DNA from 4 places in the Bacillus sp. NPDC093026 genome. Region 2 is predicted to be linked to each of the others. Evidence: riboswitches for the same ligand, from Rfam matches in the RefSeq annotation. Region 2 holds a riboswitch; each other region holds the start of a gene.
What was found. A riboswitch is a leader RNA that binds a small molecule or an ion and turns the genes downstream of it on or off. The one in region 2 is predicted to bind S-adenosylmethionine.
Positions count from the first base shown of each region.

Region 1: linked by a shared signal. The riboswitch ahead of ACIQCE_RS05555 (5-methyltetrahydropteroyltriglutamate--homocysteine S-methyltransferase) and the one ahead of ACIQCE_RS08110 (methionine ABC transporter ATP-binding protein) in region 2 are both predicted to bind S-adenosylmethionine.
Region 3: linked by a shared signal. The riboswitch ahead of ACIQCE_RS03440 (methionine biosynthesis PLP-dependent protein) and the one ahead of ACIQCE_RS08110 (methionine ABC transporter ATP-binding protein) in region 2 are both predicted to bind S-adenosylmethionine.
Region 4: linked by a shared signal. The riboswitch ahead of ACIQCE_RS03875 (bifunctional homocysteine S-methyltransferase/methylenetetrahydrofolate reductase) and the one ahead of ACIQCE_RS08110 (methionine ABC transporter ATP-binding protein) in region 2 are both predicted to bind S-adenosylmethionine.

Region 1 is NZ_JBIVPN010000002.1:131,881-139,861, forward strand. Features, by position in the region: gene ACIQCE_RS05545 (ABC transporter ATP-binding protein) at 1-1,169, shown strand, start outside; gene ACIQCE_RS05550 (energy-coupling factor transporter transmembrane component T family protein) at 1,159-1,893, shown strand; gene ACIQCE_RS05555 (5-methyltetrahydropteroyltriglutamate--homocysteine S-methyltransferase) at 2,186-3,307, opposite strand; SAM riboswitch class I at 3,390-3,504, opposite strand; gene pepT (peptidase T) at 4,248-5,480, opposite strand; gene ACIQCE_RS05565 (hypothetical protein) at 5,704-5,841, shown strand; gene ACIQCE_RS05570 (helix-turn-helix domain-containing protein) at 6,054-6,401, opposite strand; gene ACIQCE_RS05575 (asparaginase) at 6,606-7,595, shown strand; gene aspA (aspartate ammonia-lyase) at 7,625-7,981, shown strand, end outside.
Region 2 is NZ_JBIVPN010000002.1:625,881-633,861, reverse strand. Features, by position in the region: gene ACIQCE_RS08125 (carboxymuconolactone decarboxylase family protein) at 1-108, opposite strand, end outside; gene metQ (methionine ABC transporter substrate-binding lipoprotein MetQ) at 229-1,050, opposite strand; gene ACIQCE_RS08115 (methionine ABC transporter permease) at 1,065-1,733, opposite strand; gene ACIQCE_RS08110 (methionine ABC transporter ATP-binding protein) at 1,726-2,751, opposite strand; SAM riboswitch class I at 2,891-2,999, opposite strand; gene ACIQCE_RS08105 (SCP2 sterol-binding domain-containing protein) at 3,102-3,443, opposite strand; gene ACIQCE_RS08100 (thioredoxin family protein) at 3,564-3,866, opposite strand; gene ACIQCE_RS08095 (toprim domain-containing protein) at 3,880-4,230, opposite strand; gene ACIQCE_RS08090 (YusG family protein) at 4,360-4,596, opposite strand; gene gcvH (glycine cleavage system protein GcvH) at 4,641-5,024, opposite strand; gene ACIQCE_RS08080 (arsenate reductase family protein) at 5,090-5,446, opposite strand; gene ACIQCE_RS08075 (acyl-CoA dehydrogenase family protein) at 5,561-7,342, opposite strand; gene ACIQCE_RS08070 (acetyl-CoA C-acetyltransferase) at 7,358-7,981, opposite strand, start outside.
Region 3 is NZ_JBIVPN010000001.1:675,619-683,599, forward strand. Features, by position in the region: tRNA gene ACIQCE_RS03430 (tRNA-Val) at 418-490, opposite strand; gene metC (cystathionine beta-lyase) at 625-1,800, opposite strand; gene ACIQCE_RS03440 (methionine biosynthesis PLP-dependent protein) at 1,797-2,915, opposite strand; SAM riboswitch class I at 2,995-3,116, opposite strand; gene ACIQCE_RS03445 (esterase family protein) at 3,335-4,075, shown strand; gene ACIQCE_RS03450 (YjcG family protein) at 4,128-4,643, shown strand; gene ACIQCE_RS03455 (GNAT family N-acetyltransferase) at 4,650-5,087, shown strand; gene ACIQCE_RS03460 (hypothetical protein) at 5,173-5,430, opposite strand; gene ACIQCE_RS03465 (ATP-dependent helicase) at 5,559-7,862, shown strand; gene spoVIF (sporulation-specific transcription regulator SpoVIF) at 7,879-7,981, opposite strand, start outside.
Region 4 is NZ_JBIVPN010000001.1:750,726-758,706, forward strand. Features, by position in the region: gene ACIQCE_RS03845 (competence protein) at 1-97, shown strand, start outside; gene ACIQCE_RS03850 (BsuPI-related putative proteinase inhibitor) at 314-769, opposite strand; gene ACIQCE_RS03855 (YitT family protein) at 786-1,628, opposite strand; gene ACIQCE_RS03860 (DegV family protein) at 1,769-2,626, shown strand; gene ACIQCE_RS03865 (CvfB family protein) at 2,863-3,711, opposite strand; gene ACIQCE_RS03870 (YajQ family cyclic di-GMP-binding protein) at 3,950-4,441, shown strand; SAM riboswitch class I at 4,523-4,641, shown strand; gene ACIQCE_RS03875 (bifunctional homocysteine S-methyltransferase/methylenetetrahydrofolate reductase) at 4,720-6,591, shown strand; gene ACIQCE_RS03880 (hypothetical protein) at 6,545-6,709, shown strand; gene ACIQCE_RS03885 (IucA/IucC family protein) at 6,779-7,981, opposite strand, start outside.

The DNA.
Region 1 (7,981 bases), 490 kb from region 2:
GCTTACTAGCTTTAGAGCCAGAGGTACTGTTCTTTGATGAACCAACTGCACAGCTCGATCCAGCAGGGCGAATGGAGGTATTTCAACTGCTTCAGAACCTTGCAACTGATCAAGATCAGACCATGATTTTTGTTGAACATGTGTTAGATGGTGTCATCGAATGGATGGATCGAGTTATCTTATTAGATCATCAAGGTCATATTTTAGCAGATGGACATCCAAAAGACGTGATCACAACATATGAGGAAGAGATGAAAGCAGCAGGTATTTGGCGACCAAAAATATTTCCCGAGAAATGGTCAACTATTATTCAAGACCCATTTCATCCAATCAGTCAAACCCTCATTCAAACTTTTGAAGCAAGAAAACAGCAGTGTGAACAGAAAGAATCCACAGATTACGAGACGTTTATTCGAACAGAGAAACTGCAATTAGGATACGGAAAAAAGTCGATCATGAGTGATCTTCAAGTTGAAATGAAAGCTGGGGATTGGATTTCTGTGATTGGGGAGAATGGAAGCGGCAAAAGCACATTTCTCAAACATTTGATTCGTTTAGAACCAGTGAAAAAGGGTCACATTTTCTTGAAGGAAAAACATCTGAAAAAATGGTCTGACCGGTTATTATATGAAAAGGTAGGCTTTGTGTTTCAGAATCCAGAGCTTCAGTTTGTACAGGATACAGTGTTTGATGAAATCGCATTTGGTGGGAGACAGCGGAATTGGCCAGAATCAGATGTGCGAGAAAAAACGTATCAACTTTTGGAAGAATTCGGTCTAGCCAAACATGCAAAGGCACACCCATTTACTTTAAGTCTAGGGCAAAAGAGAAGATTAAGTGTCGCCACGATGTTGCTCTTCGATCAAGATGTATTAATCTTAGATGAACCGACATTTGGTCAGGACGAAAAAACAGCGAAGGAATTAATTAGACGTTTGAAAGAGCGTCAACGTCAAGGGACAACCATTATCATGGTCACACATGATATGGAGCTTGTCGATGAGTGCGCTGATCAGGTACTTCTTTTTCATCAAGGGGAGCATGTGTATGATGGCACTCCTTATGATTTATTTTCGAATCGTGAACTTGTTGATTCTTATCAATTGAGAGTGCCATTGCATTATCAATATATGTTTGAAAGAAAGGAAGTGCTGACCATTGCAGAGTAACCACTCCTTTCTTTCCACGGTAAATCCAGTATTGAAATTACTTGCTCATCTTCTTGCTATGTGCTGTTTGATGGCCATTTCAGATCCAAAAACAACTTTCATCATTTGGTTATTTGCGGTTGGGATCGGGCTTGTCTTAGGTGGATGGAATATCAGGTATCTCACAACAAGACTGGTTCCTTATCTACTCTTTTTCATTCTAGTGTTTTGGATGATGGCGGCTTTTGGCAAGGGGGATCATACTGTCTGGAAGTGGGCATGGTTTCATATGACAGAGGAGAGTCTAAGAAATGGACTGACCATATCTTTCAGAATGCTTGGCTTTGTTACATTTGGTCTCCTTTTTACGTCAACGACCGATTTGACTGCTTTTATGATGAGTTTGATTCATCAATGTCGACTTTCACCAAAATGGGCGTATGGTATGCTCGCTGGTTTTCGCTTTATCCCTTTGTTTCAAAGTGAATTGAAACAAATGAAGGTTGCACATAAAATTAGAGGATACAAGCAAAAAAGCGGCTGGAAGGCCTTTATTCGCTATGCAGTGCCCCTTTTTACACAAGGTGTACGAAAGTCAGAACGCATTGCCATTGCGATGGAAGCAAGAGGCTTCACAGGGACGAGGGAGCGAACGTATTATCATGTCATCAGCACATCCTGGATCGACTATATGTATCTTTTATTCATAGTGGTCAGTGTCCTATTATGTATGCTCTTTTTTTAAAAACACACCCACAATCTTTTAATAGAATGTGGGCTTTTTATATGTCTTAGGTCATTTGGTTGATATTAGTACACATTGCAGGCTGTAATAGATCATATAAAGAACTGACGGTATTAGAGTGAGAGTTAATATTTTTAAACTTAATTGATGTCGCCTTTCGTTTTGGATAAATTGGTAAATATTTATATTTTCACTTTACCACGAAGAAATATAATCAAACAACTTTATCAAAGAAAAGAAAGAACCGTAAGCGGTCCTTTTCTTGGTTGTATCAGGTTTTAAGTAGATCAACCTATTCCCACACTTGGTCAGCAATCTCGATTACATGGCGCAACTTTTCCCATTGCTGTTCTTCTGTCAACAGATTTCCTTCTTCAGTGGAAGCGAATCCGCATTGTGGACTCAGACAAATTTGGTTGATGTTCACATATTGAGTCGCTTCTTCGATTCGCTTTTTGATTTGTTCAGCAGGCTCAAGCTCACCGTACTTTGATGTCACAAGTCCAAGAACGATTTGAAGGTTTGGATTTTTGACATATCGAAGGGGCTCGAACCCACCTGAACGCTCATCGTCGAACTCGAGGAAAAGACCATCCAAGTCTAAACCATCAAAGATCGTTTCTGCCGCCGCCTCATAACCACCTTCAGCCGCCCAAGTTGATTTGAAATTACCACGGCAAATGTGCATAGTGACGACTAAATCGTCTGGACGATCAGCAACGGCCTCATTGATTGTTTTAGCAAACGACTCACGGAGCTCATCTGCCTCACGACCAAAGGCTTTAATTTGTTCATGACCTTTTTCAGAAAAGAACACAGCCCATGCAGTATCGTCTAATTGTAAGTAGCGACAGCCAGCATCATAGAAGGCGTGAATTGCTTTTTTATAGGCTTGTGCGACATCATGGTGGAAATCATCTAAATGGTCGTACACACCTTCTTCTAGCTTCCCACGGAAAAAGAGCATATTTGGGCTTGGGATGGTCATTTTAGCCGTATGGTTACCTGCAATGCTGTGAAGAAAACGATAATCCTCTAGCATCGGATGATCTGTAAAGTCAATTTTGTCCGTCACTTTAATGCCTCGTGCTTTTGTTGTTGTGTTGTGGAATTGAATGCCCTGATCTGCTTCAAAGCCTTCGACTCCATCAAGCCCTTCAAGGAAATCAAAATGCCACCAAGCACGTCTGAACTCTCCATCTGTGACAACCTCTAGCCCAATCTCTTTTTGTTTTTCAACAATTCGTGTGATTTCTTCATTTTCAATTTGCCGAAGCTGATCTGCTGTCAGCGTACCGGCTGTTCTTTGCCGGCGTGCTTCTTTAATGCGGTTAGATCGAAGCAAACTGCCTACTTGATCTGCGCGAAACGGCGGTTTTTTTGTTTTCTTTCCGGTTGTTTGCACTTTAGTCATAGTGAATCCCTTCTTTCCTTGAGTTCAAAATAAAAAAGCCCTTCCTTTGATAAGGAAGAGCATCATATACTGTAAGATCTCTGCCTTATCTTCAAACAAGCACATATGCTTGTTTAAGGAATTAGCACCATTCTGTTCCAAGGAACAGCGGTTGCCGGGTTTCGCAGGGCCAGTCCCTCCACCACTCTTAATAAGGTTACCTTTTGATTCAATTTTCTTAATAAACACAATTATTCAACCTTTTTGAGGAAAAGTCAATGATTTTTCAATTTATTTTTCTACATGAATCAATCAGCAATGAGGACACCGGCTAGTCCGACGCAGAAGCCGTGAGATCGTGATACTGACGGCAATCATCCAGACTTCAGGTTTTCAGGTCACGCTAAAAAGAAAACAAAGGGCTAAAATGATACTTATTTAGCCCTTTGTCCATTATCTGAAAAGAGCCACGTGGGAGACTCTTTCTTTACTCTATACTTGTTTGGGTGCATTGTTTAAAGGGTGTTGGCGTTTGCCATTGTAATGGCGGCGGATACGAAAGATTTCAAACTCCGAGAGATCTGCATTTTTTCGTTTTTGGGTGCGGTTATCTTTTTTGAAAGAGAAAAGTAAGTAGCAACAAAGTGAAGCGATAATGAACAAAATGATCATATGACATTCCTCCAATTCATCCTATTCTTTAAGTATAGACAGGGTGAGTGATGTTTATAACTGAAAATAAAAAGCAGAAGTGACTTAGTTCTTTTGGTTTAGTACATCTGCTAATTTAGGTATAAAATACTGGTTGTTTTTAACTATTATATTTCCAATTATTTCATTCGTCAAGAAGAATTTTTCTGGGGTTGTCTTTATTAGTACGAATCAGTGTCATAAAAGTTTCAGAAAATTGTAAACTTTTATTAAAAAACCGTTCCCGAACAGGAACGGTTGTAAACATATTTTATGCTTTTTCTTCAAATAAACGCGCTATTTCTACGATGACTTCTGTTGCTTTGAGCATATTTTCAACAGAGATAAATTCATATTTGCCGTGGAAGTTCTCTCCGCCTGTAAAGATATTTGGTGTTGGAAGTCCTTTGTATGAAAGCTGAGAGCCGTCTGTTCCGCCGCGAATTGGTTCAATAATAGGTGTCACTGATAGGTTTTCCATCGCTTCATAGGCGATATCCACAATATGTTTCACCGGCTCAATTTTTTCTTTCATATTATAATATTGATCCTGAATCTTGAGCGTGATGCTCTTTTCGCCGTAGACAGCTCTTAAGTCATTTGCAATCTTTTCAAAGAGTGCTTTGCGATTGTTGAATGTTTCTTTATCAAAATCTCGAATAATATACTGTAGCTCTGCTTCTTCCACTTCTCCCACAAACTTCGTCAAGTGGAAAAAGCCTTCATACCCCTCTGTATACTCTGGAGATTCATCAGAAGGAAGCTTGTTGTGAAAAAGCATCCCGATTTTAGCAGCACTGACCATCTTGTTTTTCGCTGTTCCTGGATGGACGTTGTTTCCTTGAATGGACACTTTCGCACCTGCTGCGTTGAAGCTTTCATATTGAAGCTCTCCAAGCGGTCCGCCATCAATCGTATAAGCATAGGAAGCGCCAAATGCATCGACATCAAACTTGTGCGGTCCCCTTCCGATTTCTTCATCCGGTGTGAAGGCAACTCGAATCTTGCCATGCTTGATCTCTGGATGCTGAATGAGGTAATGCATGGCGGTCATAATCTCTGCAATGCCCGCCTTGTTATCTGCACCAAGCAAGGTTGTGCCATCAGTGGTAATGATCGTATGTCCTTGGTACTTTTGTAAATTAGGAAACTGTTTTGGAGATAAAACGATATGTAGCTCTTCATTTAACGTGATGTCGCCGCCCTGATAGTTCTCATGAATCTGTGGTTTCACATTCTTACCGGTGAAGTCCGTCGCTGTGTCGATATGAGCTAGGAAGCCAATGGTCGGTACTTCTTTATCTGTATTGGATGGTATTGTTCCCATGACATAACCGTTCTCATCCATTGTCACTTCTTGAATCCCGATTGCTTTCATTTCATCGACAAGCTGTCTAGCTAAGTTCAATTGTCCTTCAGTGGATGGGCAACTTTCTTGATTTGCATCAGACTGGGTATCAACTTTCACATAGTTTGTGAAACGTTCAATCATTTCCTCTCTCATCTATACGTCACTCCTTTTGTAGAATACCACCATTTTATCATGTCTTGAATGCGCTTCATAACAAGAAAGGTTTTCACTGGAAAATAGAGAGGAAAAAGGCCTACTTTGATTAGGTGATGTGCTGAATGGTTTTTTAGAGTGATTTTTTTGGTGTCTTTTTATTTATAATGAGAACATATAAAATCATCCATTTGTACGTTAAATTGGGAAAGGGGTGCGAAAGTTGGATTCAAGTCAAACGCTTGCGCTCACTCAAAAGTTTCAGGAAGCGGCTGAAGAGATTCGGCAGTCGAAGCGGAAATTCGAGAATGGGAAGAGCTTGAGCGAAAAAGACGAGAGGAAAAGAGAAGAAGGGATATAAAGACTATGGCATGTAACATTGCGGTGTTTTGAAAGGACCCGGATTCATGCTGTAGTGGATTAAGGGAAAAAAGCATTTGAGCTAGCGGGTAAGGTGTGAAAGCAGCCAATGACACCATTGATCAAGCAAATCAGGTGATACATAAAGGGATAGAACCACTGATATAATAAGCATAAAAGAGAGGACCATGTAAAGGGTGCCTCTCTTTTATTTTATACTTTCAGAGTGTTTTTCGCCCGAATAAAGGCAACAAGCTGTTTAATGTCTTCATCGGTTAGTGGAACGCCATCTACGAGGACGGTTCCTTCTTTTGCTTCCGTTAGTTCAATTTTGATATCAGAGATGTTACGTTGGAACTCTGGCTCGTCCGTTCTACCAAGTAAAAAATCAATGGACGTATCATACAAATCAGCGAGCAGCTTCACTGCTTCAAGCGAAGGTCGTCGGTATCCAGATTCGTAACCGGCATAGGTGCTTTTGGCGATACCTAGGCGATCTGCCGTATGCTGGAGAGACCATTTTTTCTTTTTTCTAAGGGTGGTTAAACGATCGAGTATCATACATGAACGCTCCTTTATATACAAACAGTATATCATATTCTTATTAAAAGTGTACGCGTAATGCGTAACAGTTTCTTGATTAATTCGCGTTATGTGACTATAATGGCAATGACGGTACGCGTAAAGCGTATATTATAGAATAGCACAAGGGAACTTATCATATGCGTGACAAACGAAGTCATTTTACTGAAAGAGGTGGACCTGTTGAAGAAACTATTACTTTTAACCACTGGTGGAACGATTGCATCTGTAGAAAGTGAAAATGGTTTAGCTCCTGGTGTCAAAGCTGAAGACCTTTTAAAATATTTAAACGAAATTAATGCTGAGTACACAATGGACACGAAGTCCCTTATGAGTATAGATAGTACAAATATGCAGCCTGAATATTGGGTGGATATCGCAACAGCCATTTATGAAAATTACGATCAATATGATGGCTTTGTCGTCACCCATGGAACAGATACAATGGCTTACACATCAGCAGCTCTTTCCTATATGCTGCAAAATCCTGATAAGCCAATCGTGATTACAGGCTCACAAATCCCTATCACGTTTAAGAAAACAGATGCAAAGAAAAACATCACAGATGCGATTCGCTTTGCATGTGACGGTGTAGGCGGAGTGTATGTCGTGTTTGATGGTCGGGTGATTCAAGGAACTCGTGCAATTAAACTAAGAACGAAAAGTTATGATGCATTTGAAAGTATTAACTACCCATATATTGCATCTATTGAAAATCATCAAATTGAATACAATAACAAAGTAAAAAGAACATCCATGAAACCGTTTAAATTAGATGCGTCTTTGAATACAGATGTATGCCTATTGAAACTGCACCCCGGTCTTAAGCCAGAGTTTTTAGATGCCATCAAAGGTGTGTACAAAGGTCTAGTGATCGAAAGCTATGGCAGCGGCGGAATTCCTTTTGAAGGAAGAAACCTTTTAGAAAAGATCAACGAACTGTTAGATGAAGGCATTTCTATTGTTATCACGACTCAATGTCTGGAGGAAGGGGAAGACATGAGTGTGTATGAAGTAGGGCGTAAGATCAATCAAGAACTTGTAGCACGTTCAAGAAATATGAATACTGAAGCCATCGTGCCAAAACTCATGTGGGCACTTGGTAAAACAACAGATCCAAGAGAAGTGAAAAAGATTATGGAAACACCAATCGCTGAAGATTTAGTGATTTAACCTATTTTATAGAAAGCAGGTCATATGAAATGGTTCACGCAACTTATCGCTACGAGAAAGATTTCCTTGGAGAAAAAGAAATTCCAGCAGATGTGTACTACGGCGTCCAAACCTTACGTGCAAAAGAGAATTTCCCGATTACTGGCTATCGCATGCACGAGGAACTGATTAGAGCCTTTGCCATCGTCAAAAAAGCGGCAGCTCTAGCCAATATGGAAGTTGGACGCTTATATGAAGGAATCGGCAATGCGATCGTCAAGGCCTCTGAAGAAGTCATTGAAGGAAAACTGCACGAGTACTTTATCGTTGATCCGATTCAAGGCGGCGCAGGAACTTCCATGAATATGAACGCTAATGAGGTCATTGGCAACAGAGCCTTAGAGATA
Region 2 (7,981 bases):
TTGCTCCGTAAATTCATTGAATTTCTTGCCAAACACCGGCATTTTCTTCTGAAATTCACCCATTGCGGTTTTATAATCGGTTAGTGATTGTTGCATGGTTCCGTTCATATGCTGTTCGTTCACATTGATTCAATCCCTTCAGGTCATTTGTACGTCTTTATTATGAGCGAGATTTAAAAAAATACACAAAAAAACCTCGCTTTCATTCAAGCAAGGTTTTCGAGCATATTATTCAGATACAGGTAAGACTGCACCATCATATTTTTTTTCGATGAATTCTTTAATTTTGTTAGAGTGAAGCACTTCCATTAAAGTCTTGATTTTCTCTGATTTTTCGTCACCTTTACGAACAGCTACAATGTTTGCGTAAGGGTTGTTCTTTGTTTGCTCAAGTTCAATTGCATCTTTCTTCGGATTCAAATGATTTTGAATTGCATAGTTTACGTTGATAAAGACTGCGTCTCCTTCACTGTTTTCATAAGCTTTCGCTGTGAGTTCAGGAGCGATTTTTTTGAATTTCAAGTTCTTTGGGTTTTCTTTAATGTCTTTCAATGTTGCGTTGATTGTATCAACCTTTGAATCAAGCTTGATCACGCCAGCATTTTGAAGTAGGGCAAGCATACGACCTTGCTCAGCCACGTTGTTTGTCATGATGATCGTGCCGCCGTTTGGAATATCTTTGACTGATTTGTATTTCTTAGAGTAGATACCGAAAGGCTCAAGGTGAATAGCACCTGCACTCACTAGGTTATAATCTTTGTTTGATTTGTTTTCTTCGTTTAAGTAAGGAATATGTTGGAAAAAGTTCGCATCCACTTCTTTTTCAGCTAAAGCTTTATTGTACATTTTATAATCGCTAAGCACTTTTATTTTTAGGTCATAGCCTTTTTCTTTTAAAAGTGGTTTTGCTTCCTCAAGAATTTCAGCATGTGGTGTTTTTGATGCAGCAACCGTGATGGTTTTGCTTTCGCTTGCGTTATTAGATGAACCGCATGCAGCTAAAATGCCTGCAAATCCTAGAAATAGTGCACTTAAAATCAATTTCTTCATGAATAAATCCTCCCTTAACGTTTATCAATTTTATTGGTTATCAAATCACCGATTATCTGAATAATAAAGACGATGATTAGGATAAAAACAGTGGCAACAAGTGTGACATCTGTATTTCCAGATTGGTACCCTTCCACATAGGCGAGGTCACCAAGTCCGCCTGCCCCAATTGCACCTGCAATTGCAGTAGAACCAATTAAAGCAATTGCTGTGACAGTAATTCCTGAAATCAGGGCTGGCAATGATTCTGGCAGCAAGACTTTAAAAATAATCGTTGATGTCTTTGCGCCCATTGATCTTGCCGCTTCAATCACACCTTTGTCTACCTCACGAAGTGCAATTTCAACAAGACGTGCATAGAAAGGTGCAGATCCAATGACAAGGGCGGGCAGGGCTGCATTTGGACCTAAAATGGTATGCATTAAGAATTTTGTAAACCCTAATAAAAGAATGATTAAAATGATAAAAGGAATCGATCTAAAAATGTTGACGATTGCCCCGATAACTGCATTGATCGGTTTATTTTCCCATAAACCGCCTTTACTAGTCAGATAGAGCAATAGCCCTAGGATGATGCCGATGACAAAAGCAAATGCAAGTGAAATAAGCGTCATATACACCGTTTCACCCGTCGCATTCCAAATGACTTCAAGGTCAACATTCGGGAACCATTTCTCAAACATGTGTCATCACCTCAATTTCGACCTGTTTGCTTTGAATATAGGCGATGGCTTTTTCCACTTCAGTCTCTACTCCATTGATGTGGATAAAGAGTGTTCCAAACGCACCTTCCTGCGTTTGAGTAATTTTCCCCTGGAGGATGTTCACATCGACTTGGAATGATCGAATGATTTCAGTAATGAGCGGCTGCTCGGCAGAATCGCCGATAAAGGACAAACGAACAACCTTCCCTTCTTTCATCCGCTCTAAGATGTGCTCAATCGTTTCCTTAGCTTCCTCCGGCTCAACAAGCTGTTTCACAAATCGTTTCGTCATTTCTTCCTTCGGCTGTCTAAAGACGCGTAATACCTCGCCCTCTTCGACGATACGTCCATTTTCCATGACCGCCACACGATGACAAATTTTACGGATGACATGCATTTCGTGTGTAATTAGCACAATGGTTAAACCTAATCGTTGATTGATATCTGCCAAAAGCTCAAGAATAGAGTCTGTCGTTTGTGGATCAAGAGCAGACGTTGCTTCATCACAAAGAAGAACCTTTGGGTTATTTGCTAGTGCTCGAGCAATCCCTACGCGCTGCTTTTGTCCGCCGCTAAGTTGCGATGGATAGACATTTTCTTTTCCTTCTAAGCCGACCAATTTAATCAGTTCATCTGCACGAGCTCTCCGTTTTGAAGTCGGTACACCTGCAATTTCAAGCGGGAACATAATATTTTGTCGTACAGTTCTCGACCATAGTAGGTTAAAGTGCTGGAAAATCATGCTGATTTCCTGTCTTGCCTTGCGAAGTTTAGCGCTCGATATTTCATTAATCCGGTTGCCTGCCACTTCAATTATTCCTTCTGTTGGCAACTCTAGACCGTTTAGTAGCCTAATCAGGGAGCTTTTCCCTGCGCCGCTATACCCGATAATTCCGAATATTTCACCTTTATCAATCTCCAAGTTGACGTTTTTCACTGCGTCAACATTTCCGTTTTTTGAGTGGTACGTTTTTGATACATTCTGTAATTGGATCATAGCCTGATCACCTGCTTTCTTGCTGAATCTGTAGCGTGCCATCACATACGTTCTTCGTTCTTCCCTCATGACTCTAGGTCAGTAAAAAAGACCTAACTGCAACACAAGCAGAAAGGCCTTTTATTTCAAATACGCCTTTCTCTCATCTTTCAAAGCGTTGCGGCTTTGAGTGAATTGGCACCAATTTCAGCTATGCTGACGGTTGCCGGGTTTCATAGGGCACGTCCCTCCACCTCTCTTAATAAGAGAAAATATGTTGTTTTATGTGATGTTCATGTTTTTACTAACGTAGGATATCATGCTACCCGAGATATGTCAACGCTGTAAATCGCTAATTTCCAAGTAAACGACTAAGTGATCATTTTCCTAAAAAAACCGTTCGTTAGCCAAAGCACCGCCTCTAATCTAAGAAGTGCTCGGAATGAGCCTTTCACCTTTACTTGCCCACGACTAATTAATTGCTGTAAAGATAGATTTCCATCTAATAATTGAAGAATTTCCTTTCTCTCACCATAAAAAGTGAGATCCGATAACTCAATTGCAGGTAGTTTCTTGACTTCACCACGTTCATCCACAATCAATGTACAAGAATCTGCTTCCGCTTCAAATGTAATCTTCAAGGATGATGATGAGAGCAGCGGTTTTAGTAAAAATCGCTGTTTTGTGTTTCCATGGGCTTTGGTTTTTTCCACATGTATAACCTCCCTGTCATTTGGTTATACATAACATTTCTCTACAAACGTTGGCTTGTCCTTTATAAATAACTCGACAAATTTTCAATTGAATGGCTTGAAACATGACAAAAAACCGCTTTATTTAGCGGTTTCAATCATTTCATGAAGATATGGAACAGAATGAAAGGCATAGCCTTTTTGAACGATCTTGCCGTCTTTAAACAATAAAAAGCATGGAACACTTTCTATTTCAAATCCTTTCGCTAAACTAGGTGAATAATTTAAATTATTCTCGTAAAATGGAACATCTGGCTGCATGGTATCTACAACTATCAGCATTTTCTTCGCAAGCTGGCACGTTCCACAAAACGGTGTATATAAATACAAAAGAAATAAATCGTCCTTTATCTCCTTCAATTCGTGCTCCTCAATCTCTTTCATAGTACGCCCACCCTCACAAATATTTCGAATGAACATCAATGTTTGCAGCTAATAAGACAGATGCAATATGGGCTGTTGGTGAAGCGGCAACTTCGCGGTACATTTTGTCTACAAAAAGATGAAGTGCTTCAGGGAACTCTTTTCGGAATTGCTTCCGCAGTTTATCGCCAGCATCGTCACTGTCTGCTAATATGTAAACGTCTTTCCCTAATAGATCGTCCACTAGCTGATCCAGCTTCGATGTACTGATGGTGCCATTGGTGCAAATAATGGTAACAGGCTCACTTATGACTTCTTTTAGTTTTTGTTTGTCTGATTTACCTTCTACAATGATGACCTTTTCTACATTCTCATGTTTCATCATGATCACCCGGCCCTTTTGACGTTGATTCACTTCTTCATTAGATTACAACCTTTGGGTAAGGTTGTAAAGATGAGACACTTGTTCATCAAAAAGACTGCAGCATTCTCTCGCTGCAGTCTGATTAAACGATTAGCACCAGCCATTTTCATCATCACAGTCAACGTATTTTTCCGTCCCGTGTGTTAATGTATCAGACAAGCGATAAAACCGATTCTGATCATAGGAATAGCCAGGTTTCAACTCATATTGATTTTCACTAATCATCTTTCCAATCTCTTCATTTTGATGATAAAGCACCATGCCATTTTCTTTGAATCGACCAGTTACATGTTTTGTTATATCCACCTGTTCTTTTTGAAAAGACAAATTGGACACCCCCCATAAAGGTAGAGTGTCCAATTTCTCATGAATTAGTCTTCTTTTGTCATTTCCTCATATTGCTCAGCAGTCATTAAGTCCTCGATTTCAGAGGCATCCGCTGGTTCTACAACGATCATCCATGCTTTCTCGTATGGAGATTCGTTCACGAATTCTGGGCTGTCATCTAGCTCATTGTTTACTTCAACGATTGTTCCGTTAATTGGTGCGTAAAGTTCAGAAACAGTTTTGACTGATTCTACACTTCCGAAAGGCTCGTCCGCTGTCAATTTGTCTCCTACTTCAGGAAGCTCAACGAACACGATATCGCCTAGCTCGGATTGAGCAAAATCCGTAATACCGATACGCACCTTATCTCCTTCTACTTTGACCCATTCATGTTCTTCGGAATAACGTAAATCTTTTGGTATGCTCATTTCAATATCCCTCCAGTCTTTTTTGCGTTTATATTGAAGATACCACAATCTGAATGAAAGTTACATCATTTCCAGACGCTTTTAAATGTATCTTCATTAAATCCAACTGTCACTCGTTTGCCGTCTGTTGTAATTGGACGCTTAATCAGCATACCATTTGATGCAAGCAATTCAAGTTGATCGTCCTCTGACATTGCAGGAAGTTGATCCTTAAGCTGCAGCTCTCGGTATTTCTGTCCGCTTGTATTAAAGAATTTCTTTAGCTCCAAACCGCTTTTTTGATAAAGAGCTTTGAGTGTTTCTTTATCCGGCGTCTCTTCGACGATATGTATGCTATTGATTTCTTTGTTGTGATCTTCAAGCCACTTTTTTGCTTTTCGGCATGTGCCGCAAGATGGATATTCATAAAAATCTAAAGCCACCATTTTCACCCCCTGCAAATTGTGACAACATTTTATCATAAACCATTTTAAAAACCTAAATGTATGCTTACAAAAAGGTGCGGACATGCGCATCCACACCTTTCGATTTGTTGCTTATACGATATATTTCTCGGCTTCAAAGATACGTTTAGCTACTTGACGCTTCGTCGCAATGACATTGATTGGTGTGAATCTTGTCAGCTTACGAAGGGCTGACAGGCTCATGCGGAGTGAATCTCCTTCCTCCATGGCGATTAATGATTCTTTTGCATGTGCTTCAATTTCTAAAAAGGCTTCCTGTGTGAAAATTTGTGTGTAAGCGAGTTTTTGTGCGTTCTTCTCTACGCCTGTTGTGGCAATTGCTTTTTCCGTACGAAGGATGGCAGATTCAGCGGCAAAAATGCCATTGACAATATCGGCAATATTCACTAGAATCTCCTGCTCACGCTCTAGTGCTTTCCCATATTTCATCGCTGCCATGCCTGCAACCATGAGGGCAATCTTTTTCGCATGTGCAAGTAAATATTTCTCCTGATCAAGCGGCTGATCGCCTGGCTCTTCTGGCATCATCATCATGAGCTCTTCCTGTAATGTTTGCGCTTTTTGAAGGAGCGGCAGTTCACCTTTCATTGCCTTCTTCAAAAAAGTGCCTGGCACAAGCAAACGGTTGATTTCGTTTGTCCCTTCAAATATTCGGTTAATTCGTGAGTCACGATATGCTCTCTCGACTTCATATTCTTGCATAAAACCATAACCGCCGTGAATTTGTACGCCTTCATCCACAATATAATCTAATGTTTCAGAGCCAAGCACTTTACAAAGTGAGCATTCGATTGCATACTCCGCAATGGATTGCGCAATTTGCTTACCATCCTTTTGCTCTTCATCACTTAATAAACCCATCCGCTGTTCGAATAATCCAACGGTGCGGTAAACGGCACTTTCCATTGCGTACAGCTTCGCCGACATGTTGGCTACTTTTTCACCAATTAAGCTAAATTGAGAAATCGGCGTTTTGAATTGCTTACGCTGGTTTGCATATTCGGCAGATAATTGAATGACTCGTTTTGATGCACCGATTGTACCGACAGCCAGTTTATAACGGCCGATATTCAAAATGTTAAAGGCAATCACATGCCCTCTGCCTACTTCACCAAGTAAATTCTCCTTTGGTACTTGCGCATCTTCAAGGATTAGTGTTCTTGTAGATGATCCTTTAATGCCCATCTTTTTCTCCTCAGGTCCTGTTTTGACACCCGGAAAATCCTTTTCTACGATAAAAGCAGAGAAATATTCACCGTCAATTTTTGCATAGACCACAAAGACATCTGCAAATGCGGAGTTCGTGATCCACTGCTTTTCTCCATTTAATACATAATGCGTTCCAGCTTCATTCAGTACCGCTGTTGTTTTCGCTCCTAGTGCGTCAGAGCCTGATCCTGGTTCCGTTAAAGCATATGCCGCAATGGTCTCTCCGGAGGCGAGTTTCGGCAAGTAAGTTTCCTTTTGTGTTTGATTACCGAACAAGACGATAGGCAGAGAACCGATTCCGACATGAGCGCCATAGGAAAGAGAGAAACTGCCTGCTCTTGCGAATTTTTCAGTAATGATGGCAGAACTGATCTTATCTAAACCGAGTCCCCCAAACTCCTCAGGAACGTCGGCACCAAGCAGCCCAAGTTCTCCTGCCTTTTTTAAGAGCCTAACAGAATGCTCGAATTCATGATTCTCAATTTGATCAATATACGGCACAACATCTTGTAAAATGTAATCTTCTGTTGTTTTTCCAATCATCAAATGTTCATCAGAAAAATCCTCTGGTGTGAAAATATGCTCATAATTCGTCTCATCAATTAAAAAACTGCCACCCTTTTTTACATCTTCCATCGCTTTCATCTTGTTTCTCCCCCTTTAAATCAATTCAAAAATGCCTGCTGCTCCCATTCCTCCGCCGATACACATCGTGACAATACCAAATTGTTCGTTCCGTCTTTTCATTTCATGAATGAGTGATAACGTCAGTTTGGTTCCTGTACAGCCAAGCGGATGGCCTAAAGCAATCGCACCACCATTAACGTTCACCTTCTCTTCGTCTATTCCTAAATGCCGAATGACTTGAATCGCCTGAGATGCAAAGGCTTCATTTAATTCAAACAGACCAATGTCCTTTAGCTCAAGACCGGCTATTTTTAATACACGGGGAATGGCTTCAACCGGACCGATTCCCATGACTTCAGGCGGTACACCGCCAACAGCAAACGCTTTAAATTTAGCAAGCGGCTGAAGAGATAGAGAGGATGCCTTTTCACGGTCCATCAACATGACACATGCCGCACCATCACTTGTTTGTGAAGAGTTGCCTGCTGTGACCGTTCCTTTTGTTGAGAAAGCAGGACGCAATGTCGAAAGGATTTCCTCCGTTGTCCCAGGTCTTACGCCTTCATCCTGCGAAAAGGTGAATTGCTTTTCTTCTAGTTGATATTGCTCTCCAATCCGTCTTTCCGTGACATCAACAGGAACAATTTCGTCTGAAAA
Region 3 (7,981 bases), on a different contig from region 2:
ATTCCGAGTGCTGTTGACACCGCTTGCTTTTTTCATTTGTACCGACTAATTTTTAAAAAATATTCCCCAAAATAGCCCAACACCTACAATATAGGTTTAAACTGAATTAAAAACAAAAAACCTTTGCTACGCAAGGGTTTCACAGATGATTCCGACTGGACTCGAACCAGCGACCTCTAACCTGAACGAAAAGAACATCGAGATTACTCGTCGTTTTCCGTAAAGTCCGCTCTTTTTTAACACGCTTGCCTGTCCTATTTGCCGACATAATACCGCCTCCACATCGATTAAGTCATCGAGGTGAATACCGCTCTACCTTGCCGATGGTATGACCGCTACCCTGCGCCTTAATACACCTAAGTCAACGCAATAAAAAACGGCTAGAAACGTTGATATAACGCCTCTAACCGCCATGGATGATTCCGACTGGGCTCGAACCAGCGACCTCTACCCTGTCAAGGTAGCGCTCTCCCAGCTGAGCTACGGAATCAGGTTATGAATCTGTTCTGGGGTTTCTGTTACTGACAGTCTCTATTATATAATTAAATCGAATGAGCGTCAATGGTTTTATTCAAATCAGCCTAATAAGCCGGCTTTGGGCCGGCTACTTTGTTTCTTTACAAATTATTGATTCACAAGGGCTGAATTTAGTTGATCGAGCGCCTGTTTAAAGTCGCGTTTTAAATCCTCACTGTTTTCGACACCGACACTTAGGCGAAGTAAGCCATCGGTAATCCCTCTCTTTTCTCTTTCTTCTTTTGGCATTGCCGCGTGCGACATTTTTGCTGGATAAGAGAGAATTGATTCGACAGCGCCTAGGCTGACAGCGAAAACAGGTAATGAGACATTGTCGACCAGTTCTTTTACTGCTGCTTGGTTTTCTAGTTCAAATGAGAGAACGGCTCCAGCTCCGCTTGCTTGCTTACGCTGAATATGTGCACCTGGGTGGTCATCTAATCCTGGATAGTATACTTTTTTCACAGCAGGATGACCTTTTAGAAATGTGGCAAGTTCTAAAGCTGTTTGGCTTGCTTTTTCTAATCTGACTTGAAGTGTTTTTAATCCTCTTAGAACAAGCCAGCAATCCTGAACACCAAGGACTGCACCGAAAGAATTTTGGAGCTGATATAGCTCCTCTCCTAGTTTCTCGTCTTTGACAACGGCAAGTCCGGATAGCACATCGCTATGTCCGCTTAAAAATTTCGTTGCACTATGGAGTACCACATCCACGCCAAGGTCCAAGGGACGCTGAAGAGCCGGAGTTAAGAAGGTATTATCTAAAAATGTCAAACAGTCATGTTCCTTCGCAAGCTGAACGACACCTTTGATATCCGTAATGCCAAGGGTTGGATTTGAAGGTGTTTCTATATAAATGACCTTTGTATTGGATTGAATGCCTTGTTTGACTTCATTCAAATCCGTCATATCCACAAAGGTATGTTCAATGCCAAAACGTGAAAGGACTTGCGTAATCATGCGGAATGTTCCGCCATACACATCTTTTGTGACCAACACATGATCACCTTTTGACAGAAGGAGAAAGGCTGTTGAAATCGCGGCCATTCCTGAGGAAAAAGCCAAACCTTTTGCTCCCCCTTCTAATTGAGCAATTGTATCCTCTAGCGCTTGGCGTGTTGGTGTACCTGATCTGGAATAGTCATATTGACCAAACTCATCAAAGGTACTTTGATGAAAAGTTGAAGCATGCTGAATCGGTACACTGACTGCACCTGTTGAACCGTCTGTTTTAAAAGCATTGTGAACAAGTCTTGTTTCTAGCGTCCAATCATGGTTGGTCATTTGACGTGTACCTCCTCTTTTACTTTAGATAGCGCCTGCTTGAGATCTGCTTTTAAGTCATCAACATGTTCAATGCCAACAGAGAATCGGAGCAACTTGTTACATACACCGTTTGCAATGCGAATCTCTTCTGGAATGTCCATGTGGGTTTGCGTGGCAGGATACGTAATAAAGCTTTCGATACCGCCAAGACTTTCAGCAAAACAGATCGTTTGTAGCTGCTTTAAAAATGGATTGACCCACTCTTCTTTTGCTATACGGAATGAAAGCATTCCACCTTTTCCTGGATAAAGAACATCTTGAATTTCAGGCTGCTTCTTTAAAAAGTCTGCTAACTCCTTTGCATTTGCCTCGTGCTGGCGTATTCTGAGGGCCAACGTTTTCATGCCTCTCATTAAAAGCCACGAGTCAAACGGGGATAAAACCGCTCCGATGGCATTTTGATGCTGGAACATGTCTTCAGATAACTGCTCTCCTTTTGTCACAACAAGACCTGCGAGGACATCATTGTGTCCGCCTAAATATTTGGTTGCGCTATGGATGACAATATCTGCTCCGAGCGTAATCGGCTTTTGTAAGACTGGCGTATAAAATGTATTATCGACAATGACCAAAGCGCCATTTTCTTTTGCAATATTGGCTACCTTTTGAATATCAGCTTCCTGCATGAGTGGATTTGTCGGCGTTTCAATAAAGACCGCTTTTGTTTTTGTCGTGAATTTGGAGCGTAAACAGTCTTCATCTGAAAAATCATCGTAAAGAAAATTTAAACCGTACTTTTTCCATTCATTTTCAAACAAACGGTATGTACCGCCATATAAGTCCGAGGAGACGATTAATTCATCTCCGCTTTCAAATAGAGCCATAATCGTTTGAATGGCAGCCATTCCCGAGCTGAAGGCAAAACCGGCCGTACCCTCTTCGAGTGAAGCAATCGCATCTTCTACTAGCTGCCTTGTTGGGTTTTTTGTTCGAATATAGTCAAAACCTGTTGATTCACCAATGCCTCTATGTCTGTATGCCGTTGAAAGATAAATGGGAGGGCTCACAGTTCCAGTTGTTTCTTCACTACGGTTTCCAATTTGCGCTAATTTCGTTTCCACATGTTCTGTCATTTGACACCATCCTAAGTAAAAAATCTGATTTCAAAACAGAAAACCCCTTCTTCATAAGAAGAAGGGGTTTAATCGCTTCCTCTTATCTTCCAAGCAAAAAAACTGCTTGCTGGATTTAGCACCTTGGTAATCACTTTCATGTGATGCATACCGGTTGCTGAGGTTTCAAAGGGCCAGTCCCTCCACCTCTCACGATAAGAATGTGTTGTTTGTCTGTTCTAATTCTTAATACTGTAACGCATTAAATGTCATTTTTCAAGTGCCATCTAACGATTAATTAAATTTTCTGTATTTTATAACAGGAGGATTTTCAACTGATTTGATTGCATGTTTGGATATAGGAACAATGCTGTTTTTCGTGTTACAATGAATGGAAACGTTTCACATGTGATGAATTTGGTTAGCTGGAGGAATAGATTATGGTGAAGAAAATAGGAATGATTCAAGAGGAAACCTTACAGTCAACAGAACTTGGTGAGGAAATGACTGTTTTGATCTATTTACCAGTCAATTACTCACCCCTTTATACATATCATGTCATCATTGCACAGGATGGTCATGATTATTTCCGCTTAGGTAAAATAGGCAGACAATCGGAAGAATTGATGCAAAACAAGGAAATGGAACGTTCCATTATCATTGGCATCCCTTATCGAAATGTCACTGAAAGACGAAATATGTATCATCCAGACGGCACAAAGTTTGACGCTTACAAACGCTTTTTAGCAAATGAGCTTGTTCCTTACATTGATGACCGTTACCCAACCTATCAAATTGGGTCAGGGCGAACGTTGATTGGTGATTCACTAGGCGCCACTATTTCACTAATGACTGCTATTGACTATCCTTCTTTATTCGGAGGTTTAATCTTGCAGTCTCCTTACGTGGATGATTCGGTCTTAAAAGCAGTCAAAGGCTCAACATCACTTTCTCATTACGCCATTATCCATCAAATTGGTTTAGAAGAGAAAGCTGTTAAAACAACCGACGGTCAAGTGCTTGACTTTATCAAACCTAACCAAGACTTAAAGGCCCTGCTAGAACAATCTGGTGCAGATTACTTATTTGAAACATTTGAAGGCGATCATAAATGGACGTTTTGGCAGCCGCTCATTGCTCCTTCATTAAAAAGAATGCTGCCATATTCGTTAATCAACTGAATTTTGTTATAATAAACAATAGCAAATACTTTCTTAATCAGGAGGGAAAACGATGAAATACGGAGTTGTTTTATTTCCATCAAAAAAATTGCAAGATATAGCGAACTCATACCGGAAACGTTATGACCCGAATTATGCACTCATACCGCCTCATTTGACACTGAGAACACCGTTTGAATTAACAGATTTAGAAGCGGATGAAGTGGTATCGACGCTACGTGAGTATGCAAAGCATGCTTCTCCAATCACCTTGCGTATTAAAAAATTTAGTTCATTCGCTCCTGTCAACAACGTCATTTATATGAAAGTAGAACCGAACGAAGAATTAACGGCTTTGAATGAGAAGCTCTATAAAGACCCAATTAGCGGAACGCCTGAATATGCTTTTGTGCCGCATATAACAGTTGCTCAAAAATTATCAGATGACGAGCATTCAGATGTACTTGGCACATTAAAGCTAAGCCGTATTGATCATGAAGAAACGGTGGATCGCTTCCATCTACTATATCAATTAGAAAACGGGTCTTGGACCGTCTATGAAACATTTATTTTAGGAGAAGAGGGTTAAAGACTTTTGAAAACTGTTGTCGTCCAAACACAAACACAACGAGAAGATGCCTATTTCGTAAGAAAAGAAGTGTTTGTCAAAGAACAAGGAGTTCCATTAGATATTGAAATCGATGAACTAGAAGAAGAAGCCATACACTTTGTCATTTATCATGATGACAATAAACCGCAAGCTGCTGCTAGACTACGCATCATTGAAGGATCAAAGGCAAAACTTGAACGGATTTGTGTGTTAAAAGAAGCTCGCTCTCTTGGACTTGGCCGCAAGCTGTTAGAGGCATTAGAGGAAGAAGCTACTGCCCGAGGTGCTCAGGAAGCTGTCATGCATGCACAAGTCCAAGCCCAGCCATTCTATGAAAAAAAGGGCTATCAAGCTGTTTCTGAACCGTTTGAAGAAGCGGGTATCATACATGTCAAGATGACAAAAACATTATCTACCTCATAAAAAACAAAAAGCCAAGGCAATCAAGATGCCTTGGCTTTTCCGTCGGGTAAAATCGTTCATAAGCCCTGAAAGAAAGCGCAATCATTTATATATAAACATTGATATGAATGCCCTTTCCTTCTTCCATAAACATATCTTTTACAAAGCGTTCCCGCTTTTTTTGCTGTACTTTTGTTTCTGCTTCTGTGACTAAGTCCTCTTTTCTCTCTAAATCTCTGTAAATCTTGTCATGAAAGGTACGCGCAACCTTTGTCACTTTCGCATAATCTTCTTTATCCTGAGGAGCAGGACGATTGATATATTGAACATACAGATCCGGCTGAATCGGTGCTATATATCCCATCAAGAACGCCTCCTTTGCTTCTCTTCTATTTTTTTATTCCCTCATTATGACTGTTTGAAACACGATTCATTTGTTATGATTAGATTTGTTTCTTTTTAAGATTTTCATACATATTGGAGGACTAGCTTTTGAAATGCGCAAGACGACATGATCAAACAATCTCATTACATACATATTCGAGAGAACATTATCAATTCCTCCATGACGAGGGAAAAAAAGGGCACTTATTTTGTATATATTGCGGAAATCCCGTCATTTTCAGATTAAATATACACGAAGAGCCTGCGTTTATTCATAAACAAATCTCTCAGCAAGAGGTGTGTGAAAAAGCGGCTGAACAAGAAGAGACCGAAGCAACATCAAAAGACACTTCTTCTTATAAGGAACTTGGCGGTTTCCGTTTTCCAACTGGCAAGCAAATCACCTCACAGCAAAAGGAGTCTGTAAAATGGCAGAAGCCAAGAACCATTGAACTTGGTGAAGCCTTTCAAAAAGAAAATGAAAAAACACATACCATTGACCTCTTTCCTCATATCACCTTTAGCGCGCCGCAACTCCAAGCTGTCACCCATACAGACGGTCCGATGCTCGTGCTCGCTGGTGCCGGCAGTGGCAAAACAAGGGTTCTGACTGCAAGAGCAGCATACCTGATTTCACAACAAGAAATACCTGCACACCATATTTTACTGGTGACGTTCACAACAAAAGCAAGTAATGAGATGAAAGAAAGACTGCGTACACAATATCATCTTCATCCATCACAAGCAAATCAAGTCGTCACTGGCACTTTTCATAGTCTCTTTTATAAAATGCTGCTGCATGATAATCCTAGCAAATGGAACGGCCAGCACTTGATCAAGTTTGACTGGCAAAAGGAACCGTACATTCGGAAAGCAATAATGAAGGAAGGACTTGATGAGAAGGACTATCCCACAGATCATATTCTGCAATCTATCGGCTTTTGGAAAAATGCCTATTTACCCGATGAACTTCCTGACCTTAAGGACGAAAAAGAAAAACAAATATGGTCCATCTATCAATCTTATGAAAAACAGAAACGAGACAATCAGCAATTTGATTTCGACGACATGGCCATTGCGTGCTTACAGATGCTTTCCGAAAAACCAGATCTTTTAAAACGCTATCAGGAAAGATTCAAGTATATTTTAGTGGATGAATTTCAGGATATTAATCCTGTCCAATACAAGTTAATACAGCTTTTAGCTGGAGATTCAGAACAACTTTATTGTGTAGGAGATGATGATCAAGCGATTTATGCCTTTAGGGGAAGCAATCCTGCTTTTATTCTTCATTTTAAGAAAGATTATCCTTCAGCCAATATCGTTCATTTACATGCGAATTATCGCTCTCATCATACCATTGTCGCAAGTGCAGATGCCATTATTAAGAAAAACCAGCATCGCTATGCCAAGACCTTAAAAGCAGTTCGTTCTGAAAAAACACCTCCCATCCTCTTTTATCCATATGACGAGGAAGAGGAGGCCACCATGATAGTTTCAGATATTCAGGAAAAAATCACAAACGGTGCAAGACCGAATGACTTCTGTGTATTATTTCGAACCAATACGGGAGGACGAGCCATTTATGAACGGCTCCATCAATCAGCCATTCCGTATCAGACCGATAATGGCGTCAAAGCCTTTTACAGTAGGCGAATTGTTCGGATGCTGCTCGCTTTTCTTTCTTTAAGTCAAGATGCAGATGATATCGCTGCGATAAAACTGCTGCTTCCTATCTTCTTTTTAAAGCAACAGACGCTTAACACACTCAAGGCGCTGACCATCACAGAAGACTGTTCAATGGTAGAAGCACTTGGAAAACTAACTGACATCCAGCCTTTCCAGCGTAAAAAGTTGCAATCCATCGTTCTTCTTTTCCAAACCTTACGGACATTAAAGCCGTCCGATGCTGTGACCTTGATCGAGCAAAAAATGGGGCTTGGTGATTATTTAAAAAAGCGAGCGAACGATACAAGTGTTCTTGAAAAAGGAGCAGATGATGTGCGCGATGTAAAAACAGCAGCGAAACGTTTTGAAACGATTGAAGCCTTTCTATCACATGCCGAACATATGAAGTCAAAAGAAAAGGAAAAAACAGACGAATCAGGTGTTCAGCTCATGACGATACACCGTGCAAAAGGACTTGAATTCCAAACAGTGTACATCACTTGTACCGTCGACGGAGCGCTGCCTCACGATTTTGCACTAGATGAACTGAGAAATGGTCATGAAGAAGCCATTGAAGAAGAGCGCCGTTTATTATACGTCGCTATGACAAGAGCACAGCAATCCCTTTATCTGTCCGTTCCTTCATTTAGAAGAGGAAAAACAGCCCATCGTTCTCGCTTTTTATATCCTCTTCTTAAAAAAAACAGTGAAATGTTCATTCAAAAACAACAGGCCCCCCTTTGATTGGAGAGCCTGTTGTTTATTTTTTGTTGTTCATCATTTTAGAGATCGTATTGAAATCTAGCTTTTCTTTCCCGCTTGTAATTGATTGAACAATTTTGTCTTCAAGTTCTTGAGGTACA
Region 4 (7,981 bases), on a different contig from region 2:
TAAAGATTCAGTCAGTCTTCATGACGCACGTTTTCCTTATCGATCTACACTTGAAGAAGCTACAGACCAAGGAGATAAGAAGACAAATGCTCTTTAGGTTCATTGTGAGAAACGAACTTTTTGATCAAGCCAAATCATTTACTGAAGAAGCACTTACTTCTTCATTTTAATCTGGACCAGAGCGTCAAAAAGCTGTAAAGCGGGCAAAAAATGCTGTATCAACAAAAAGAAATCAGCTTCATACCTTCCAAGATCTGCTTGATGATCTTTCACTTAAAAAGCTGTCCGGTGTTGGACAGCTTTTTCTTATGCTTTACTTCACTTGGAACATTTTCTTCTCCGTGATTTGCTTAAGCCCTTCCGCTTTCCCCTTGAACGATACAACCACTTCATAAGTTCCAGGCTCTACACCACTTGACCATGTATCTTGAAAATCATACGTTTCATTTGCCTTTAAGACAAATGATTGGATGGCTTGTGTGAACATACGATCTTTCGAGTAACGGTATTTTTCATTTCCATTTTTATCATAGACACGTAATTCAAACTTCTGACTTGTATTAAATGTAAATTCAATATCATGATCAGATCGATTTTTCAATGACATTTGAAATTGAACCGAAGCACCTTTCTGGACAGGGTCGATTGTGAGCTCTACCGTTTTTTCTCCCATTTGACCAGATACCTCCTTTTCTGGTTCGTCATTCTTTTGAGAACCACAAGCCGCTAAAATCAATGGAATGAAAAGAAGCACCAAAAGTTTTTTCATCTTCTTTCCCACCTTTTTAATCTCGTCTGAAAAATCCAAGAATATTGGTCGTTTGAACAATATTCGTAAAGGCTTTTGGATCGACTTCCTTTATAATTCGTTCAAGTTCATACAGCTCATACCTTGTAATGACAATCACCATCATTTCTTTTGGCTCGTTGGTAAATGCGCCTTTAGCAGGTACAGTGGTGATTCCTCTTACCATTTTTCCATAAATGGCTTCTTTGATTTCATCGGCTTTCTTCGTCACAATCATGGCCGTCAGTTTCTCATGTCTCGTATGAATCGCATCAATGACCCTTGTGGTCACATATAATGTAACAAGGGTATATAATGCTTTCTCCCAACCTTGTAATAATCCTGCTGTAAAAATGATGATTCCGTTTAAAATAAAGAAATACGTGCCAACAGGCTTATCTTTCCATTTCGCTAAAATCATCGCAATAATATCGAGTCCACCTGTTGATGCCCCGTATTTTAGCGTAATCCCGATACCAAGTGCAGAAATGACACCGCCGAACACAGCATTCAATAAAATATCTTCAGAAACGCTCGTCTCCGGTAAGATGCCGAGGAAAATGGTTGTTAAGGCAACACTGATAATGCTATATAAAGTAAAGGAACGACCAACCTTCATCCAGCCTAAAATCCCTACTGGAATGTTTAATACAAATAATAGAACCCCAGTCGATAAATAAAATGGTGCATATTCATCAATTACACTGGATAACAGCTGTGCTACTCCGGTAAAACCGCTCGCATATACGTCAGCCGGAATTAAGAATAAATTAAGTCCAATCGCATTTAATAATGCACCAATGACAACGACAATAAGTTTTTTTGCTTCTCCAATAAACATGATGTCATTCCTCCACTTACCATTCTCTCTATGGTTTTCCCTAAAAATTAGAATTTGAACACGAAAAGGATGATTTCTATGATATAGTTAGGCTAAAAAGATGTAATTTTGCAGATTTCATTCAGAAAGAAGGGATTTTTATGACTGTTCATATCATAGCAGACAGTGCTGCTGACCTGCCTCTTTCTTATTATGATGAACATAACATAACACTCATTCCGCTACGTGTATTACTTGGTGAGCAGGAATTTGAGGATTTAATCACAATTGATCCAAAACAAGTATTTGATGCAATGAGACAAGGCGAAAGTCCAAAAACTTCACAACCTTCACCAAACAGGATCAAAGAAGCCTTTGTATCCCTTGCACAAACTCATACAGCCGCACTATATGTCGCTTTTTCATCAGAGCTTTCAGGTACATATCAAACAGCTGTCATGATGGCAAACGAAGTAAAGGAAGAATATCCAGACTTCGATTTACGAATCATTGATTCTAAATGTGCTTCACTCGGCTATGGACTGGCTGTCAAACACGCTCAGACACTTGCCATTGACGGAAATACAATACAAGAAATTGAAACGTCTGTAAAGCATTTTTGTGGATCTTTACAACATATTTTTACTGTAGACGATTTATCGTACTTAGCAAGAGGGGGAAGAATCAGTAAAGCATCAGCTTTTGTTGGCGGTCTTTTGAGCATTAAACCTATTTTACACGTAGAGGATGGAAAGCTTGTTCCGCTTGAGAAAATCCGAGGACGTAAAAAACTACTCAAACGAATTATCGAACTGATGAAAGAGCGTGGAACAGACTGGTCAAATCAAACTGTTGGGATCAGCCATGGCGATGACCCTGTACTTGCAGAGGATATGAGACAATTGATAGAAACAGCATTTCATCCAAAAGATATTGATATCAATATCATTGGTGCAGCCGTTGGGTCTCATTCAGGACCTGGAACGCTTGCAATCTTTTTTACAGGCAACCCATCATAAAAGCACCCTTCCCTATATACGTAGGGGAGACCCTAGTCTGTCAGCATGACGCCAATCCGCTACATATTTGATTTCGGTCGTTCTTCCTGTTGATTGCTGCATGAGGCGAGCACAATCATCCACACACTCCTTTTATCAACTTACTCTTTTTTATCGGATTTCGGTGATGTTGTTTCAATGATAAGTGGAAAAATCAGGCTGTCGAGAAAATCTCGACAGCCTGAGTGAGCAACTGCTCACTTTTTCTCATATGTCCAGCCTTCTTTTTGATCAATTAGACCATTTTTCATCAAGTGACCTAATGCTCGTTTAAAAGCGGCCTTACTCATTTGAAATCTTTCGCGAATATCATCTGGGTCACTTTTGTCCCAATAGGGCATCGCACCATTTCTGTTTCTCATATAAGTTAAGATCTGTTCTGCATCAACTGATAATGCGTCCTGTTTTCTAGGAAGGAGAGATACGTTAACGGTTCCATCCTCTTTCACTGCAATGACACGACCTGTGACAGTAGATCCTAGTCTTGGTTCTTCCTTCCGTTCTGTGCGATGGATAAACCCTCTAATTCCTGTATCTGTAAGCATAAAGGAGCCTGTCGCAATCAAGCGGTAAATCGTCCCTGTTATGTCTTTGTTCATAATGGTATTAGGTGCTTCGGTAAACAGCTTACTGATGATATCTTCTGTGGCTGGTTTTGCGAACAATCTCCCGTAGCTTGTGACTTTCAGCATACAGTACAGCCGGTCTCCTTTTTTGGGCCATGCTTCTTCAAAAGGCGGGAGGTGTTCTGTTGCCACAAGTGCATCCTTTGATAACCCGACATCAACAAATACGCCCATATCCTCTACAACATCAACGACTTCAACCCAGCCGTATGTATGTGCGTTAATAATAGGCTTTTTCATTGTAGCTGCTAGTCTCTCTTCATGATCTACATATAGATAGACATCCACTTCATCTCTATCTTCAATATCTTCTGTGATCTCACTACGATGTAAGAGGACAGAATCTTCGCCATCTGTCAAAAAGTATCCATACTCCATCTCTTTCTCTATTTGCAAGGTCAATTGCTCACCTGGTCTCATGTTCTCTTCCTTCCTATCTGCCCATAAAGAGCATTCGTTCATCATTTGATTTCACTTTATTCTACTATACTTCTTAGCACATGAACATCTCTAGTTCTGTTAGCTAAAGTGGACAATCCGTAGGTGATTTATACAGAAAGAGCTTGAGCTCATTGACCTATCAATACGCTAACGTTTCTTCTATCCCCATTTGCATGATAAGATAGACGCAATATCTAATACTTGGAGGTCATGAGTCATGGCAAAAGAAAGTTCGTTTGACATTGTATCGAAGATCGAATTACCAGAGGTGCAAAACGCCATTCAAGCAGCTTTAAAAGAAATCAAAAACCGTTATGATTACAAAGGAAGTAAAAGTGATATTTCATTAGAGAAAGAAGAGCTCGTGCTCATCTCTGACGATGACTTCAAGCTAGAGCAGCTAAAAGATGTGCTTGTGTCAAAACTCATTAAACGAAATGTACCGACAAAAAATATCGACTACGGCAAAACCGAGCATGCACTTGGCGGGACTGTACGTCAACGTGCAAAACTGATTAGCGGAATTGATAAAGACAATGCTAAAAAAATCAACACACTCATTAAGCAATCTGGTCTCAAGGTGAAATCTCAATTCCAAGATGATCAAGTGCGTGTGACAGGGGAAAATAAGGATGATTTACAGGAAGTCATTTCACTTATTCGCAAAGCTGATTTGCCGATTGATGTCCAATTTATAAATTTTCGATAAATTTTAAATTTTCCATTGATTATTTCCGATTTTTTCGATACAGTTAATGGAAGTTCAATTCATTGACAGATTCATATTGTTTTCTTATCAAGAGAGGCAGAGGGACTGGCCCTGTGAAGCCTCAGCAACCGGTGTAATAGACAAACACTTTCTATAACCAAGGTGCTAAATCCAGCAAGCTACTGCTTGGAAGATAAGGAGAAGAATTACGATACTTTCAAAAAGTCTTCTTCTTATCAGAAGGCTTTTTTTGTTACATAGAAATAAGGAGGAATACAATGGGCCTATTACAAGATTTACAAAACCGCGTGCTGATTGCTGATGGAGCAATGGGAACACTTTTATATTCTTATGGAATTGATCGCTGCTTTGAAGAATTAAATCTATCAAAGGAAGATGAAGTCAAAAGGGTACATGAGGCGTACGTACAGGCGGGAGCTGACATCATCCAAACGAACACGTATGGAGCGAATTATATTAAACTATCCCGCTACGGTTTAGAAGAAGAAACGAAACGTATCAATACAAAAGCTATGCAAATTGCCAAAGCAGCCGCAGGCTCTGCTTATGTACTCGGAACGATTGGCGGCATTCGAACGTTTAACAAAAATGCATACTCCATTGAGGAAATTAAACGAAGCTTTAGAGAGCAGTTGTATCTTCTATTAAATGAACAGCCTGACGGACTATTACTCGAAACCTATTACGACCTCGAAGAAGCAAAGGCGGTTCTACACATCGCACGCAAAGAAACGGAACTCCCTATTGTCATGAACGTATCCATGCACGAACAAGGTGTCCTGCAAGATGGAACGCCGCTCCATGACGGTTTATCTGAATTATCCTCTCTTGGAGCTGATGTCGTCGGAATTAACTGCAGACTAGGTCCCTATCATATGATTCAGGCACTCGAAGGTGTGCCACTTTTTGAAAATTCTTATTTATCTGTCTATCCAAACAGCAGTCTCCCATCTCTTGAAAAAGGTAGACTTGTCTATGATACAGATAATGATTATTTTCGAAAGAGTGCACTAGAGTTTAGAAATCAAGGTGCCCGTATTATTGGTGGCTGTTGCGGAACGACCCCTCAGCATATCCGAGCCATGGCGGAAGCTGTAAAAGATTTAGCGCCGATCACAGAAAAAGAAGTCAAAATTTTAAAAGAAGAAAGCATTTCACTCCAAGATCAACGCACAGAACCTGGGCTTGACGAGCTTGCCATTCAAAAGCGGTCAATCATCGTGGAACTGGACCCGCCAAAGAAGCTCAACTTTGAAAAATTTCTTAATGCTGCGAAAGAATTAAAGAAAGCAGGCATTGATGCTCTGACGCTAGCTGATAATTCCCTTGCCACCCCGCGCATTAGCAATGTGGCATGCGGCGCTTTGCTGAAGCAGCAACTCGATATGCGTTCACTTGTTCATATTACTTGTCGAGATCGCAATTTAATCGGATTGCAATCACATTTGATGGGACTTGATACACTTGGATTAACCGATATTTTAGCGATTACAGGCGACCCTTCAAAAATCGGTGACTTCCCAGGAGCAACGTCTGTTTATGATTTAACGTCCTTTGATCTGATCCGTCTGATTAAACAATTTAATGAAGGACTCTCCTTCTCAGGCAAACCGCTTGGTAAAAAGACCAATTTTTCCGTGGCAGGAGCGTTTAATCCAAATGTTCGTCATATCGATAAAGCCGTCAAACGCCTTGAGAAAAAAGTAGAATACGGTGCTGATTATTTCATCTCACAGCCAGTTTATTCAGAGGAACAGCTTGTGAAAATTCATGAGGAAATCCGTCACCTCGATCAACCGATTTACATCGGCATTATGCCTTTAACAAGTAGCCGAAATGCAGAATTTATTCACCATGAAATCCCAGGCATCAAGCTGTCTGACTCGATTCGTGACATCATGGCAAAAGCAGGGGATGACAAGGAAAAACAGCGAACAGAAGGGTTAGCGATTGCCCGCTCTTTAATAGACGCTGCTTGTGATCTGTTTAATGGCATTTATTTAATTACACCTTTCCTTCGATCAGATTTAACAGCAGAACTGACGACTTACATTCACCAGAAAGATAAGGGGGCAAAAGCACATGTCAACTATCACGGAACAGCTAAAGAAACGAATTCTCGTCTTTGATGGAAATGCTGTTTGGTCACCACCTAGTCTTACAAGGAAAAGTGAAAAATTATTAGCTGAACAACATCTTCTCAATGAAGGCAGAGAGAAAAATTGGTTTGCCCTGTTTTTGTGTTAATAATAGTCGAACCTCCTTTGAATGGAGGTTCTTGAAAGCTGTAGACACCATTCGTCTACAGCTCTTTCATTATTTTTCGCCTACAGATGATAGGACGTGTGCAAGCGCATTTGTTACTTTCCCATGCTCTGACGCATGTGGGCGATCGTCTCCATCTCCATAGCCATAATCAATCATTCGATTACGGTTTAAACAAAGCTTTGTTAGCTGAGGCTGGAAAAGGTCAAATAATGCAAAACGTTCTTTTAGTTGCGGGAATTGCTGCTGATAATCTAGAATTTCTTCTGCAAGCAAACGCCAAAGAGCGGTTTCTTCTAGTAGCTGATGGTTTTCTAAAACATTTGACACGTAACGCAGGTTACAAATAAACAGTCCTGTAAAGATAAATTGCACTAAACCTTCTGGGGGTTCACTTCGCAACACTTCTTTTAAATCTTCATCTAATGATGCTAATTCTGGCAGTGGCTGGTCACTAATGTTCACATCATCAACGAAATCCTTTATCGCCAAACGATGTGGTTGATAATCTTTTAGGACAAGAATCGTATTTTGCCCATGTGGGGAAAATACCGTCCCGTATTGATACATAAAATGTAGTAGCGGAGGCATCACAACATGGAAGAAAGCAGCCATCCACTCTTTTGCCGAGAGTTTCGATTTTTCAATTAGCTGTTTAATATACGGTTCACCTTCATGATCTTCATACGTCAGTGCCGCAAGTGTCACAGGGGTCTCCCCTTCATCTAAGTACGTATAAATACTTTCTCTAAAAATCACACCGAGCATTTCAAGATATTGATAAGGCGCACCAGGTAGTTTGCTGTAGTAAGGGTGATCGACATTTATACTCGCATTTTCACCTGGTAAAATCACGCGGCATACGTCAGACAAAAATGGGTCTTGATCGGCAATCCCTTTAATATGTGCCGTAATGCGAGGAGCGATGACAGTCCGCTCTGACGGCAGCCCTCGATACACAAGCGTATTTAAAATACTCATTGGTAATTTAATATGATGCTTTCCTTTATTTGAGATGTTTGTAAAGGTTCTGATCGACTGCTGTGGCACGTATTGATCAAGACCCTCGCCTAAATAAACAATGCGGCGCATGGCCAAATCTTCTGGGAAATGTTGAATAATCATATGTGTCCATTGCCATTTATGAACGGGCATCATATAATAATCAGTCGGATTCAAGCCTTCATCCTTTAATACACGCTGAAATTGACGAATGGTCACCTCATCTAATTCCTTCTTTATTATCTGCTCATA